DNA from 3 places in the Rhizobium binxianense genome. Region 1 is predicted to be linked to each of the others. Evidence: predicted binding sites of a transcription regulator. Region 1 holds the regulator's gene; each other region holds the start of a gene.
What was found. The regulator PhoB, encoded in region 1, activates phosphate uptake and scavenging genes when phosphate is short. The targets are predictions, from matches to a motif close to TGTCATNNANCTGTCAT.
Positions count from the first base shown of each region.

Region 2: phnC (phosphonate ABC transporter ATP-binding protein) is a predicted target of PhoB. The motif match lies at 2,328-2,344, and genes of this name have one in related genera.
Region 3: PO860_RS10220 (UDP-2,3-diacylglucosamine diphosphatase) is a predicted target of PhoB. The motif match lies at 1,579-1,595, and genes of this name have one in related genera.

Region 1 is NZ_CP118713.1:172,451-176,453, reverse strand. It holds gene PO860_RS00875 (aspartate aminotransferase family protein) at 1-89, opposite strand, end outside; gene PO860_RS00870 (GcrA family cell cycle regulator) at 514-1,047, shown strand; gene phoB (phosphate regulon transcriptional regulator PhoB) at 1,359-2,042, opposite strand; gene phoU (phosphate signaling complex protein PhoU) at 2,200-2,913, opposite strand; gene pstB (phosphate ABC transporter ATP-binding protein PstB) at 2,958-3,773, opposite strand; gene pstA (phosphate ABC transporter permease PstA) at 3,789-4,003, opposite strand, start outside.
Region 2 is NZ_CP118713.1:4,343,625-4,347,627, forward strand. It holds gene phnE (phosphonate ABC transporter, permease protein PhnE) at 1-252, opposite strand, end outside; gene phnD (phosphonate ABC transporter substrate-binding protein) at 427-1,332, opposite strand; gene phnC (phosphonate ABC transporter ATP-binding protein) at 1,416-2,261, opposite strand; gene PO860_RS21145 (DapH/DapD/GlmU-related protein) at 2,379-2,996, opposite strand; gene phnL (phosphonate C-P lyase system protein PhnL) at 2,993-3,700, opposite strand; gene phnK (phosphonate C-P lyase system protein PhnK) at 3,726-4,003, opposite strand, start outside.
Region 3 is NZ_CP118713.1:2,047,564-2,051,566, reverse strand. It holds gene PO860_RS10235 (FAD-binding oxidoreductase) at 1-440, shown strand, start outside; gene PO860_RS10230 (histidine phosphatase family protein) at 620-1,369, opposite strand; gene PO860_RS10225 (hypothetical protein) at 1,346-1,552, shown strand; gene PO860_RS10220 (UDP-2,3-diacylglucosamine diphosphatase) at 1,657-2,469, shown strand; gene PO860_RS10215 (MFS transporter) at 2,659-3,879, shown strand; gene dgcA (N-acetyl-D-Glu racemase DgcA) at 3,831-4,003, opposite strand, start outside.

The DNA.
Region 1 (4,003 bases):
CTTTCGGTGATCAGCCACACGCCCTCGCCTCGCTCGAACCGCAGCGGGGCACGAGAATAGGTGTCATAAAGCGGCGCGGCTTCAGCCATGGCGCGATCTCCCGATCTAAAGTTATGGGGCGACTGACTCCGGCTAAGAAAACCAGGCCCGAAAAATCAAAAATGCCGCCTTGCGGCGGCGACTGGCACTATTTCCTTTTCGCGCTGCAATGTCAACAAAACTGCGCCCTTAGCGCATGCAGCAAGGGTGTGCAGCGGCATTTTCAGTCTTCAACAGGCATTATTGCAGAAATGCCACGCAGGGGCAGCAAGTTGGGGAAAACTACGAATTCGATTCATCCGGATTCATGCGACTCTTGTCACGGAGTCAGCCTCACACTAGGTTAAAGTTCAATTACTAGACTGCATGCGGCGGAACTAGTCACCAAAATTGATCAAGCGTTTCTTGTTTCGGAGCTCCCGGGACAACGGTGAGGGATTCTGCCATCACCAACGCAAAAGGTGGAGACAGGGCATGAACTGGACAGACGAGCGGGTCGAGAAACTCAAGAAGCTTTGGGCCGAAGGACTGAGCGCCAGCCAGATCGCGGCGCAACTTGGCGGTGTCAGCAGAAACGCTGTTATCGGCAAGGTTCACCGACTGAGCCTTCCGGGCCGTGCCAAGGCCGGCGGCACCAGCACCGCGGCGCGAACGCCGAAGCGCAATACAGCGGCACCGCGCGCGCCGAACTACGCCTCTCGCGTCACCACCCGCACCGTTACCCGCCAGCAGGGCGCAACGATGCTGAAGGAAGAGATCGAGATCGAAACGATCGAGGAAATGGAATATGTGCCGAGGGGCAACGTGGTCGTGCCGATTTCGCGCCGCCTCGGCCTGACGGAACTGACCGAACGCACCTGCAAGTGGCCGGTCGGCGATCCGCTGAAGGACGACTTCCACTTCTGCGGCTGCGAATCCCCCGACAATTCGCCCTATTGCAGCTATCACCAGAAGCTCGCCTACCAGCCGGTCAACGAACGCCGCCGGGCGGCAGCGCGGGCTGGCTGAGCGGCAGACATCGTTAGAATGCAGAAAACGGGCCGAGTGGCCCGTTTTTTTATGCGTGGATGGAAGCGCTCATTGCGGCTATGGCTGCCCCTCACCCTAACCCTCTCCCCGTAAACGGGGCGAGGGGACGTGCCACACGAGAGGTGTAGGAAGGGGAACGGAGACGTCGCGGCGGGGTCCCTTCGCCCCGCGAGCGGGGAGAAGGTGGCGGCAGCCGGATGAGGGGCAGTCCATCGCCGCGAACCGGACAGCAGCGGGACAAGCCCGAGCATGACGAAAGAGCCGTCGGCCGAGCTGTAGTGACGCAGCCCTCAGGCTTCCATCGAATAACCGGCGCCGCGGACGGTGCGGATGACGTCCTGCATGTTGGAGAAATTCAGCGCCTTGCGCAGCCGGCCGACATGGACGTCGACGGTGCGTTCGTCGACATAGATGTCGTGGCCCCAGACGCCGTCGAGAAGCTGCGAGCGGGAGAAGACCCGGCCCGGCGACGACATCAGGAATTCCAGCAGGCGGAATTCGGTGGGGCCGAGGCGGACTTCACGGCTCTTGCGATGGACGCGATGGGTTTCGCGGTCGAGCTCGATATCGCCGCATTTCAGCACCGTCGACAGCACCTCGGGGCGGGCGCGGCGCAGCATCGCCTTGACGCGGGCAACCAGCTCGGGGGTCGAGAAGGGCTTGACGACGTAATCGTCGGCCCCCGTCGACAGCCCGCGGACGCGCTCGCTCTCTTCGCCGCGCGCCGTCAGCATGATGATCGGCAGGCGCTCGGTTTCCGGCCGCATGCGCAGGCGCCGGCAGAGCTCGATGCCGGATACGCCGGGCAGCATCCAATCGAGGATCAGAAGATCGGGCGTGCGCTCCTGAAGCCGCATTTCGGCTTCGTCGCCACGAAGGATGGTATCGACCTCGAAGCCTTCCGCTTCGAGATTGTAGCGAAGAAGCACGCTCAGGGCTTCTTCGTCTTCAACAACTGCAACTCTCGGGATCATGCGTCTCGGTCTCCTCGCGCATGATCCTTAAACCGGGGGTGATTTAAGCAATGCATCCTGCGCAAATTCACAAACTAGGCTGCGACCTCTTTGCGCGCCCGGACGGGCGCGCATGCAATTGACTGGTCCGGGCGACTGGCCCGGGCTGTCCGGGCGATTATTCCGTAACCGCGCCGACGGTGTTGGCGCTGTCGTCCTTCGGACGATCGCCTTCCGGCTGCGCGCCGGTCGCCATGTAATAGATCGTCTCGGCGATGTTGGTGGCGTGGTCGCCGATGCGCTCGATGTTCTTGGCGCAGAAGAGAAGATGCGTGCAGCTGGTGATGTTGCGCGGGTCTTCCATCATGTAGGTCAGGAGCTCGCGGAACAGCGAGGTGTACATCGCGTCGATCTCGTTGTCGCGCTCGCGGATGGCATTCGCCTTGTCGGCGGCGCGCGTCGTGTAGACGTCGAGCACTTCCTTGAGCTGGACGAGCGCCAGCTCGGACAGATGCTCGAGGCCGCGGGCGAGCTTGCGGGGAACGCCGGTGCTTTGGACGGCGATGACGCGCTTGGCGGTGTTCTTGCCGAGGTCGCCGACGCGTTCGAGATCGGCGGCGATGCGGATCGAACCCATGATCTCACGCAGGTCCGCAGCCATCGGCTGGCGGCGGGCGATGGTGACGATCGCCTTGTCGCCGATTTCGCGTTCGGCGTGATCGAGGATCACATCGTCGGAGATGACCTTCTGCGCCAGCGCGGTATCGCCGTTGACCAGTGCCCGCACGGATTCGGCGACCATCTGTTCGGCCAGGCCACCCATTTCGGAAATCCGCCTGGAGAGGAACTTCAGATCATCATCATAGGCAGAATAAATATGTGTCGATGCCATGGGGCTTTATCCTCGAATAACGGAAAGGCTTGGTGACGCCAAAATCAGCCGAAGCGACCCATGATGTAGTCCTGGGTGCGCGGATCGTCGGGATTGGTGAACATCTTGTCGGTGTCGTTCTCCTCGACGAGATTGCCGAGGTGGAACATGGCGGTGCGCTGCGAGACGCGCGCGGCCTGCTGCATGGAGTGGGTGACGATGACGATCGTGTAGTTCTCGCGCAGTTCGTGGATCAGCTCTTCGACCTTGGCGGTGGCGATCGGGTCGAGCGCCGAGCAGGGCTCGTCCATCAGGATGACTTCAGGGCTGACGGCGACGGCGCGTGCTATGCAGAGGCGCTGCTGCTGGCCGCCCGAAAGACCCGTGCCGGATTCATGCACGCGGTCCTTGACTTCGTTCCAGAGACCGGCGCGCTGCAGGCTGGTCTCGACGATCTGGTCGAGATCGGCTTTCGACTTGGCCAGGCCATGGATGCGCGGGCCGTAAGAGACGTTTTCATAGATCGTCTTCGGGAACGGATTCGGCTTCTGGAAGACCATGCCGACGCGGGCGCGAAGTTCGACGACGTCGATATCGGGATCATAGATATCGTCGGTATCAAGCGTGATCTTGCCGGTGACGCGGCAGCCGTCGATCGTGTCGTTCATGCGGTTGAGGCTCCGCAGGAAGGTCGACTTGCCGCAGCCCGAAGGGCCGATCAGCGCGGTTACGGTGTTTTCGCGGATGTTCAGGTTCACGTCGAAAAGCGCGCGCTTCTCGCCATAGTAAACAGAGACATCCTTTCCGATCATCTTATACGGGACGTTGCTCATCTTGTGATCCAGCGCCTTTTCAACTGCAGCTTCCGTCAACATGTTCATGATGTTTAACTCCGTTTACCAGCGGCGCTCGAAGCGACGACGCAAGAGGATGGCGCCCATGTTCATGACGATCAGGAACAGGAGCAGGACGATGATGGCACCCGAAGTCCGCTCGACGAAGGCACGTTCGGCCTCGTTGGCCCACATATAGACCTGCACGGGCAGGGCCGTCGAGGGATCGAGCGGTGTGGTCGGCGCGTTGGCGACGAAGGCGACCATGCCGATCAAAA
Region 2 (4,003 bases), 380 kb from region 1:
GAACAGCGCGCGCCAGACGTCGTTCCAATCCTTGGGGATGAGCCAGCTCAGGAAGTCGAAGAGATGCGGCAGGCGATCGAAGAAATGGCCGGCATTGCTCTCGTCGGCGAAGCGGACGGAGCTGACGAAAGCTGCAACGAGAATAACCAGGCCGAGAACCGTGTAGAAGCGGCGCTTGGCGACCATCCGGCCCCAGGCCGTAGCGATCTCCTGCGTACTCTGCATGTGCGGCTGTGTATCGGCAATAGTCATCAACGCCTCGCCTACTTCGTAATTCTATCCTCAAATCGAGATCGATTTGAGGATAGAATTATGCAGCAATTCAAAGTGCTACAGCGTCCTTTGCGCGTCTTACGAGACGCGCGGCGCTGTAGTCACTAAGAAAAGGGCGGCCGTTTCCGACCGCCCCGCATTCCGGAAAGCCGATCAGCCGCCGATAGCAGCTTTGCGAACTTCAACGACGGCGTTGTAGAAGTCGTGCTTGACCGGCGAATAGCCCTTGTAGTCGCCGCCTTCGACAGCTGCGAAGCACTTGTGATCCTTCTCCGGCAGAGCCGTGAAGAAGGCTGCAAGCTTCGTCTGCCATTCTTCGCCAAGAGCGTTGCGAACGACGAGCGGGCCGTTCGGGATCAGCGGCGAACGCCAAACTTCAACGAGCTTGTTCGGGTCGACGGCGCCCTTGTCCACTTCCTTGCGGAAGGTGCCGGAGGTGTAGCCATCCTTGAAATCGCCGAGGCCCGAGCTGTCGTCGACGGCGACGTCGACCTTGCCGTCATAAGCGGCAAGCAGGTTGTTCTCGTGACCGCCGTTGAACTGCGTCGAAGCGAAGAACTTGTCGTTCGGCATGCCCGTGTCCTTCGGGATCTGCGTCAGCGGAACGAGATAGCCGGAGGTGGAGTCCGGATCGGCGTAGCCGAGCTTCTTGCCCTTGGCGTCCTTGATGGACTTGATGCCGGATGATTTCAGCGCGAGGCCGATCGAGTAGTAGCCCGTCGAGCCGTCCTTCTGCTGCGTCGTCAGGATCGGCGTGACAGCCTTTGGATCCTTGATGTAGACGGCTGCGTAGCCGGAAGCGCCGAGTTCGGCGAAGTCGAGCGTGCCGCCGAGCAGGCCCTGGATGACGCCGTCATAATCGGCGGCCGGGAAGAGCGAAACCTTCTCGAAGCCGAATTCCTGCTTCAGGTGGTCGGCAAGGCAGGCGTAGTTGCGCAGGCGGTCGGTTTCATTTTCGCCGCCGAGGATGCCGATGCGGAATTCCTTGAGATCTGCAGCATGGCCGGCGCCGGCGAGCGCGAAGAGCGCCGTTGCCGCAAAGAGTGCTTTCTTCAACATGTTCTCTCCTATTGACCGGTGTCCCCGGCCTTCCCGTTACGAAGAAGTGTGCCCTTGACGCGGGCGCTCGATCGCGGCCGTCTCTAAAGACCGGCCAGCGCCAGCGGTTGGGTGCCGGCGGATTGATTGTCTGCCCGCTCGGGGGCGATATTGATCGATGTCGAGGTCACCGTTTCGTCGATGCCGGCGCCGTCCTTATCCGTCCCGTAGATTTCCTTCACCGCTTCGGCCGTCAATTCCGTGGGCTTGCCGTCGAAGACGACGCGGCCGCCGGCCATGCCGACGATGCGCTCACAATAATTGCGGGCGGTATCGAGCGTGTGGAGGTTGGTGATGACGGTGATGCCCTCGCGCTCGTTGATATCGCGCAGCGCATCCATGACGATCTTGGCGTTCAACGGGTCGAGTGAGGCGATCGGTTCGTCGGCGAGCACCATCTTCGGGTTCTGCATCAGCGCGCGGGCGATTGCTACGCGCTGCTGCTGGCCACCGGACAGCGTGCCGGCCGGCTGCAGCGCCGTCTGCTCGATGCCGAGGCGTTCCAGCGCCGCGATGGCATGCACGCGCTCCTCGCGGGTGAAGATGTTGAGCAGGCTCATCAGCGTCGAGCGGTGATTGAGGCGGCCGAGCATGACATTTGTGAGAACATCTAGGCGCGGCACCAGGTTGAACTGCTGGAAGATCATCGCGCAGTCGCGCTGCCAGTTGCGCAGCGCCCGGCCGCGAAGCCCAGAGACCTCGACGCCGGCGAAGTGAATGGAGCCGGAGCTCGGCTCCTGCAAGCGGTTGATCATGCGCAGCAGCGTCGACTTGCCGGCGCCGGAGCGGCCGATGATGCCGACCATCTGGCCCTGGGGAATGTCGAGCGTGACGGCATCGACGGCGAGCTTTTTTCCGAACCGACGTGTGACATTCTTCAGCTCGAACATCATGCTCTTCCCTTGCGATCCAGGCCTTGATCAGCATCGCATTAGTCCCGCTTGATGAACCTCGCATGTCATATTTGTGTAAGTCTTGTCACAATTCTCCGCCCCTATATCGAGGGTTTAGCCACTATAGCGGGACAGGAAATCTTCCGCGCTCAGGTTGCGGAAATCCTGCAGCGCCTGACGCAACCGCTCGTGCTCCCAGTCCCACCAGGCAAGCCTGTCCATCCGCTCGCCGATCTCTTTCGGAAAGCGCTCGCGGATGAGTTTGCCCGGCACGCCGCCGACGATCGTGTAGGATGCAACGTCCTTGGACACGACGGCGCCGGCCCCGATCACCGCGCCGTTGCCGACGCTGACGCCGGGCAAGATGGTCGCCCCATGGCCGATCCAGACGTCGTTGCCGATCGTCACGCGGTTTGCGCGCCGCCAGGCGAAGAAGTCCGTCTCCATGTCGCCGTCCGGCCAGTAGTCGGCGGCGCGATAGGTGAAATGATGCAGCGTCGCGCGCCAGGTCGGATGGTTGGTGGCATTGATGCGCACGGCGGCGGCGATATTGACGAATTTGCCGATCGTCGCACACCAGACGGAGCCGTCCTGCATGATGTAGGAATAATCGCCGAAGGCGGCCTCGCTGATGCGGCAGCGTTCCGAGACCTCCGTATAGCGTCCGAAGGTGGAGTCGCTGACGGAGGCCGTCTCATGAAAATAGGGCTCGATACCAAGCTTGCGGCTCATGCGGCAATCTTTCTCGGTGAGAATTGCTGGACGTCGAGGATGCGGTCGGCGACGGCTTCGCGCACCTCTTCGTCGTGGAAGATGCCGAGAAGGGCCACCCCTGCCGTTTTCTTTTCCGCGATCATGCCGACGACGACGGCACGGTTCCTGGCATCGAGCGAGGCTGTGGGTTCGTCGAGAAGCAGGATCGTGTGTTCGGTGATGAAGCCGCGGGCGATGTTGACGCGCTGCTGCTCGCCGCCGGAGAAGGTCGCGGGCGGAAGCTGCCAGAGCGCTTCCGGCAGATTGAGCCGGGCCAGCAGGGCGCCCGCTTTTTCTCGTGCCGTGGCGGCTTCTTCGCCGCGCGCCACCAGCGGTTCGGCGACCACGTCGATCGCCGCCACGCGCGGCACGGTGCGCAGGAACTGGCTGACATAGCCGAGCGTATGGCGCCGCACGTTGAGCACGGTGCGCGGATCGGCGGAGGCCAGATCGACGATGCGCTCGTCGTGGCGGATCAGGATCTGACCGGTGTCGACGGCATAATTGCCGTAGATCATCTTCAGCAGCGAGCTCTTGCCGATGCCCGAGGGGCCGCCGAGCACGACGCATTCGCCTGCTGCGACCGAAAAGGCGACATCGGAGACGACGGGCAGTTTGATGCCGTCGCGCAGATGCATGGTGAAGCTCTTCGAGACTTCGGAAACGACGAGGGGCGTTGGCATGATGTCTTCTTCCTTGTTTCGGGCCTCAAACCTGCAGGATCGAGGAGACGAGCAACTGCGTGTAAGGTTCTCTGGGATCGTCGAGCACCCGGTCGGTGAGGCCGTGCTCGATGACGTAGCCGTCCTTCATCACCATCATCCGGTGCGAGAGCAGGCGAGCGACGGCGAGATCGTGGGTGACGATGATGGCCGAGAGGCCGAGATCGTTGACGAGGCCGCGCACGAGATCGAGCAGGCGCGCCTGCACCGAGACGTCGAGGCCGCCTGTGGGTTCGTCCATGAAGACGAGGCGCGGGCCGGTGA
Region 3 (4,003 bases), 1.9 Mb from region 1:
ACTGGAAAAGCCAGGATTTCGCTTCGCTCTCGGATGCGGCAATCGACGTGCTGCTCAACGCCGTGCGCAAATTGCCGGGGCCGGAATGCGAGATCTTTATCGGCCATGTCGGTGGTGCGGCCGGGCGCGTGCCCACCGAGGCTACCGCGTTTCCGCAGCGCAGTTCGCATTTCGTCATGAATGTGCATGCGCGCTGGCGGGAGACCGGGATGGACGGAAGCTGCATCGACTGGGCGCGGGAGCTGTTCGAGGCAACCAAACCGCATTCCGTCGGCACTGCCTATATCAACTTCATGCCGGAGGACGAGACCGATCGGGTCGAAAGCGCTTACGGCGCCAATTACAGCCGCCTTGCCGAAATCAAACGGCGTTACGATCCGAACAATCTGTTTCGGATGAACCAGAACGTCAAACCCACGGCGGCCGTGCGGGCTGCCTGAGGGGATCGATAGGGAACCCCGGCGGTCGAAATCCCTCCCCCTTGTGGGGAGGGCCTATCCGGGTCCGAACCGGCTACATATTGGACAGTATGGACCGGTGACATGGTCGACAGGTTTTGTGGTCGGCATTTCCGGGATTGTCGCAGCGCTTGAACCAATCGACGTAACCCGCCGAAGACCTATCCACCAGTCTTCGGCGTGATCGTCACGTCGGCGCCATAGGCATCGCGCAGTTCACCTTCCTGTCCCGGCTGCCGGTCGGCGGCCTGGTGCAGCAGGATCGTCTCGTATCCTTGCGAGCGCGTCCCCTCGATCAGGGTGATATCCGCATTCCCAGGGTTGTCGGAGCGCTCGAACCACTCGACGGGGCGGTGCAGAAAATTCATTTCGACCGCCCGGTTGGTGACGCCATGACCGACGATGACGACGTTGTGGTCGCTATTTTCGGCGTCGTTCATGACGGTCTGCAGGAACAGGCGCACCCGCTGGGCCACATCCGCCCGGCTCTCGCCATCCGGCGGACGTGCGTAAAATTTGCCGCTGTTGCTGCGCAGCCTCGCCCATTTTTCGAATTCCTCGGGAAATTTCTGTTTCTGTTCGGCGTGGTCATAGATTTCGGTGAAGAGACCGAAATCCTGCTCGCGCAGCAGATAATCCTCCCTGACATCGCCGACAACGCTTTCCGGCAGGGCCGAGAGCAAGGCATCCTTGCTCTGCCGCGTCCTGAGGAACGGCGAGTACCAGATCTGCAGCCTGCCGAAATCCGCGCTCGGCAACGCCTTCAAATAGGAGGCGATTGCGCCGCCGGCTTCTACAGCCTGGCGATGGCCCCATTGCGTCAGCGGCACGTTGTGATCGCCGAATTGGCGATAGGCCTGTTCGTTGATGTTGCCGAGGGATTCGCCGTGGCGAACGAGAAAGAGACGCATCAGCCATCCCGCATGGTCGGATATGGAATCGCCGTCATCATGAACGCGCTCGATGCGGAGGGCAACATCGCCGTCGCACCGGACGGCGACACGTATTCTGCCGACGTGGCGACAGGCATTCTGCCTGCGCGACGACGGGCATGCTGCCCGCGCGACGACGGGCATTCTGTCCGCGTGGGATGAACAGTTTGCGGGGCTTTTCCCCGGCTTGTCATCTTCCTGAAACACGAGTCTGGTTTTGGAAGGCTAGATGAAAGATGGGGCATGAGCCGTAGCTCATGATAGACATGATGGAACCCAGACATTTCCGCACGCTCTTCATTTCCGATGTCCATCTCGGCTCGAAGGCCGCGAAGGCCGATTTCCTCTTGGATTTCCTGCGCCACCACGAGGCCGATACGATCGTGCTCGTCGGCGACATCGTCGACGGTTGGCGGCTGAAGCGCAGCTGGTACTGGCCGCAGGTCTGCAACGACGTCGTCCAGAAGCTGCTGCGCAAGGCGCGCAAGGGCACGCGTGTGGTCTATATTCCCGGCAATCACGACGAATTCCTGCGCGACTTCCCGGGGATGCATTTCGGCGGCATCGAGGTCGTCGAACGCATGATGCATGATGGTGCCGACGGCAAGAAATACCTGATCCTGCACGGCGACGAGTTCGACGTCGTCGTCCGCAATGCCCGCCTGCTCGCCTATCTCGGCGACTGGGCCTACGATACCGCGATCCGCATCAACATCCTGCTGGCGGCCGTGCGCCGCCGGCTCGGCATGCCCTACTGGTCGTTCTCGGCCTGGGCGAAGCTCCAGGTCAAGCATGCCGTCAACTTCATTGGCGAGTTCGAGCGCGTCGTGGCGGAGGAGGCCCGCAAAAGCGGCGCCGACGGCGTGATCTGCGGACACATCCATCATGCCATCATCCAGGACATGGACGGCATCCGCTACATCAATACGGGCGATTGGGTGGAAAGCTGCACGGCAGTCGCCGAGCATGAGGATGGCACCTTCGAGCTGATCACCTGGCGGGCGCTCGCCAGCGGCGTGCCGGCGGTTGCCGCCATGGAAATGCATAACGAAGGCGAACTGGCCCCCCAAGCTGCTTGATTTTGGCTGCTTGATTTTGACCGCCTGATTTTGCCGTCAGCGCATCGCCCGCGCTCTCGCGAATTTAGCCGTTACCGTCGGGGCGACCGCCCAATTTATTTTCTAAAACGTTACAGGACGGCTATTTCTCGCAATAGTCGCCTCCAGGGTGGTGTGTTAGGACAACGTCGAGTTTCCTTCAGGTCCCCCATGATTCCCGTTCAACATTCTCCGACAGGTGAGGGAGCGCCGCCGCGCTTCCGGCTGCTCAGCGCGCTTTCCTATTGCGCGCCGCTGCTCGTCAACGGCATCGTTCTGCCGTTCTTTCCCGTCTGGCTCGCAACCCACAGCTTCAGCGACCATGAGATCGGCATCATCCTTGCCATACCGATGGTGGTTCGCGTGCTGGTGGCGCCTGTCGTCGCCATGATCGCCGACCGTTTGAAGGAGCGCGCCGACGTGCTGCTCTGGTCGGGCGGCCTGTCGCTGCTGACGGCGATCGCGCTCTTCTGGACGACGAGTTTCTGGCCGGTGACGATCGTCTATGCGCTGCAGGGCGCCACTTTCGCGCCCTATCTGCCGGTCGTCGAATCCATCGTCATCTCGGGCGTGCGCCGCTGGGGGCTCGATTACGGGTCGATGCGCGTGTGGGGCTCGATCGCCTTCATCGTCTCGACGCTGGTCGGCGGCCAGCTGATCAGCCGGTGGGGCGGCGAGATGGTGCTTGATATCATGCTGTTCGGCTTTGCCATGACCGTGGTCATGGCGATCTTCTGTCCGCGCATCGGGCCGACGCGGCGCCGCGGCCAGCCGGTCAATATTCCAGCCGCCACCGGCAGCGGGTTGCGGGAACCGCACCTGTTGCTGCTGCTGATCGGCGTCGCCATTCAGCAGTCGAGCCATGCGGTGCTCAACGCGTTTTCGTCGATCTACTGGCACCATCTCGGCTTTTCCGGCACTGAGGTCGGCCTGCTCTGGAGCGCCGGCGTCGCTTCGGAGGTGACAGTGTTCTTTTTGTCGAAGCGTCTCAACCGGCGCTTCAGCGCCTGGACGCTGATCCGCTTCGGCTGCGCCGTCAGCGTCTGCCGCTGGATACTGTTTCCGATGAATACCGGCTTTGCCGGTTTCTTCCTGCTGCAATGTTTCCACGGCTTCACCTACGCCTTCGTGCATACCGGGGTGCAGCGGCGGATCGTGGCGACGGTGCAGGAGACACAGGAATCCTCGGCGCAAGGCGCCTATTTCTTCTATGTCGGCATGGCGATGGCGCTGATGACGCTGGCATCGGGTTATCTCTATGCCTGGCTCGGGGTCGTCAGCTATTACGTCATGGCGCTGGTGGCGTTCTCCGGCCTCGGTCTTGTCATCTCGGCCTACTACCTTCAACCCCAGAGCGCGCTTTCGGGCGGAAAGACCAGGGAAGCGGCGTAGCGCAGGCCGAGCTCTCGGTCGCGGGCCAGCAGCAGCGGGCCATCGAGATCGACGAAATCGGCATTCTGGGCGAGCAGCACGGCGGGCGCCATGGCGAGCGAGGTGCCGACCATGCAGCCGATCA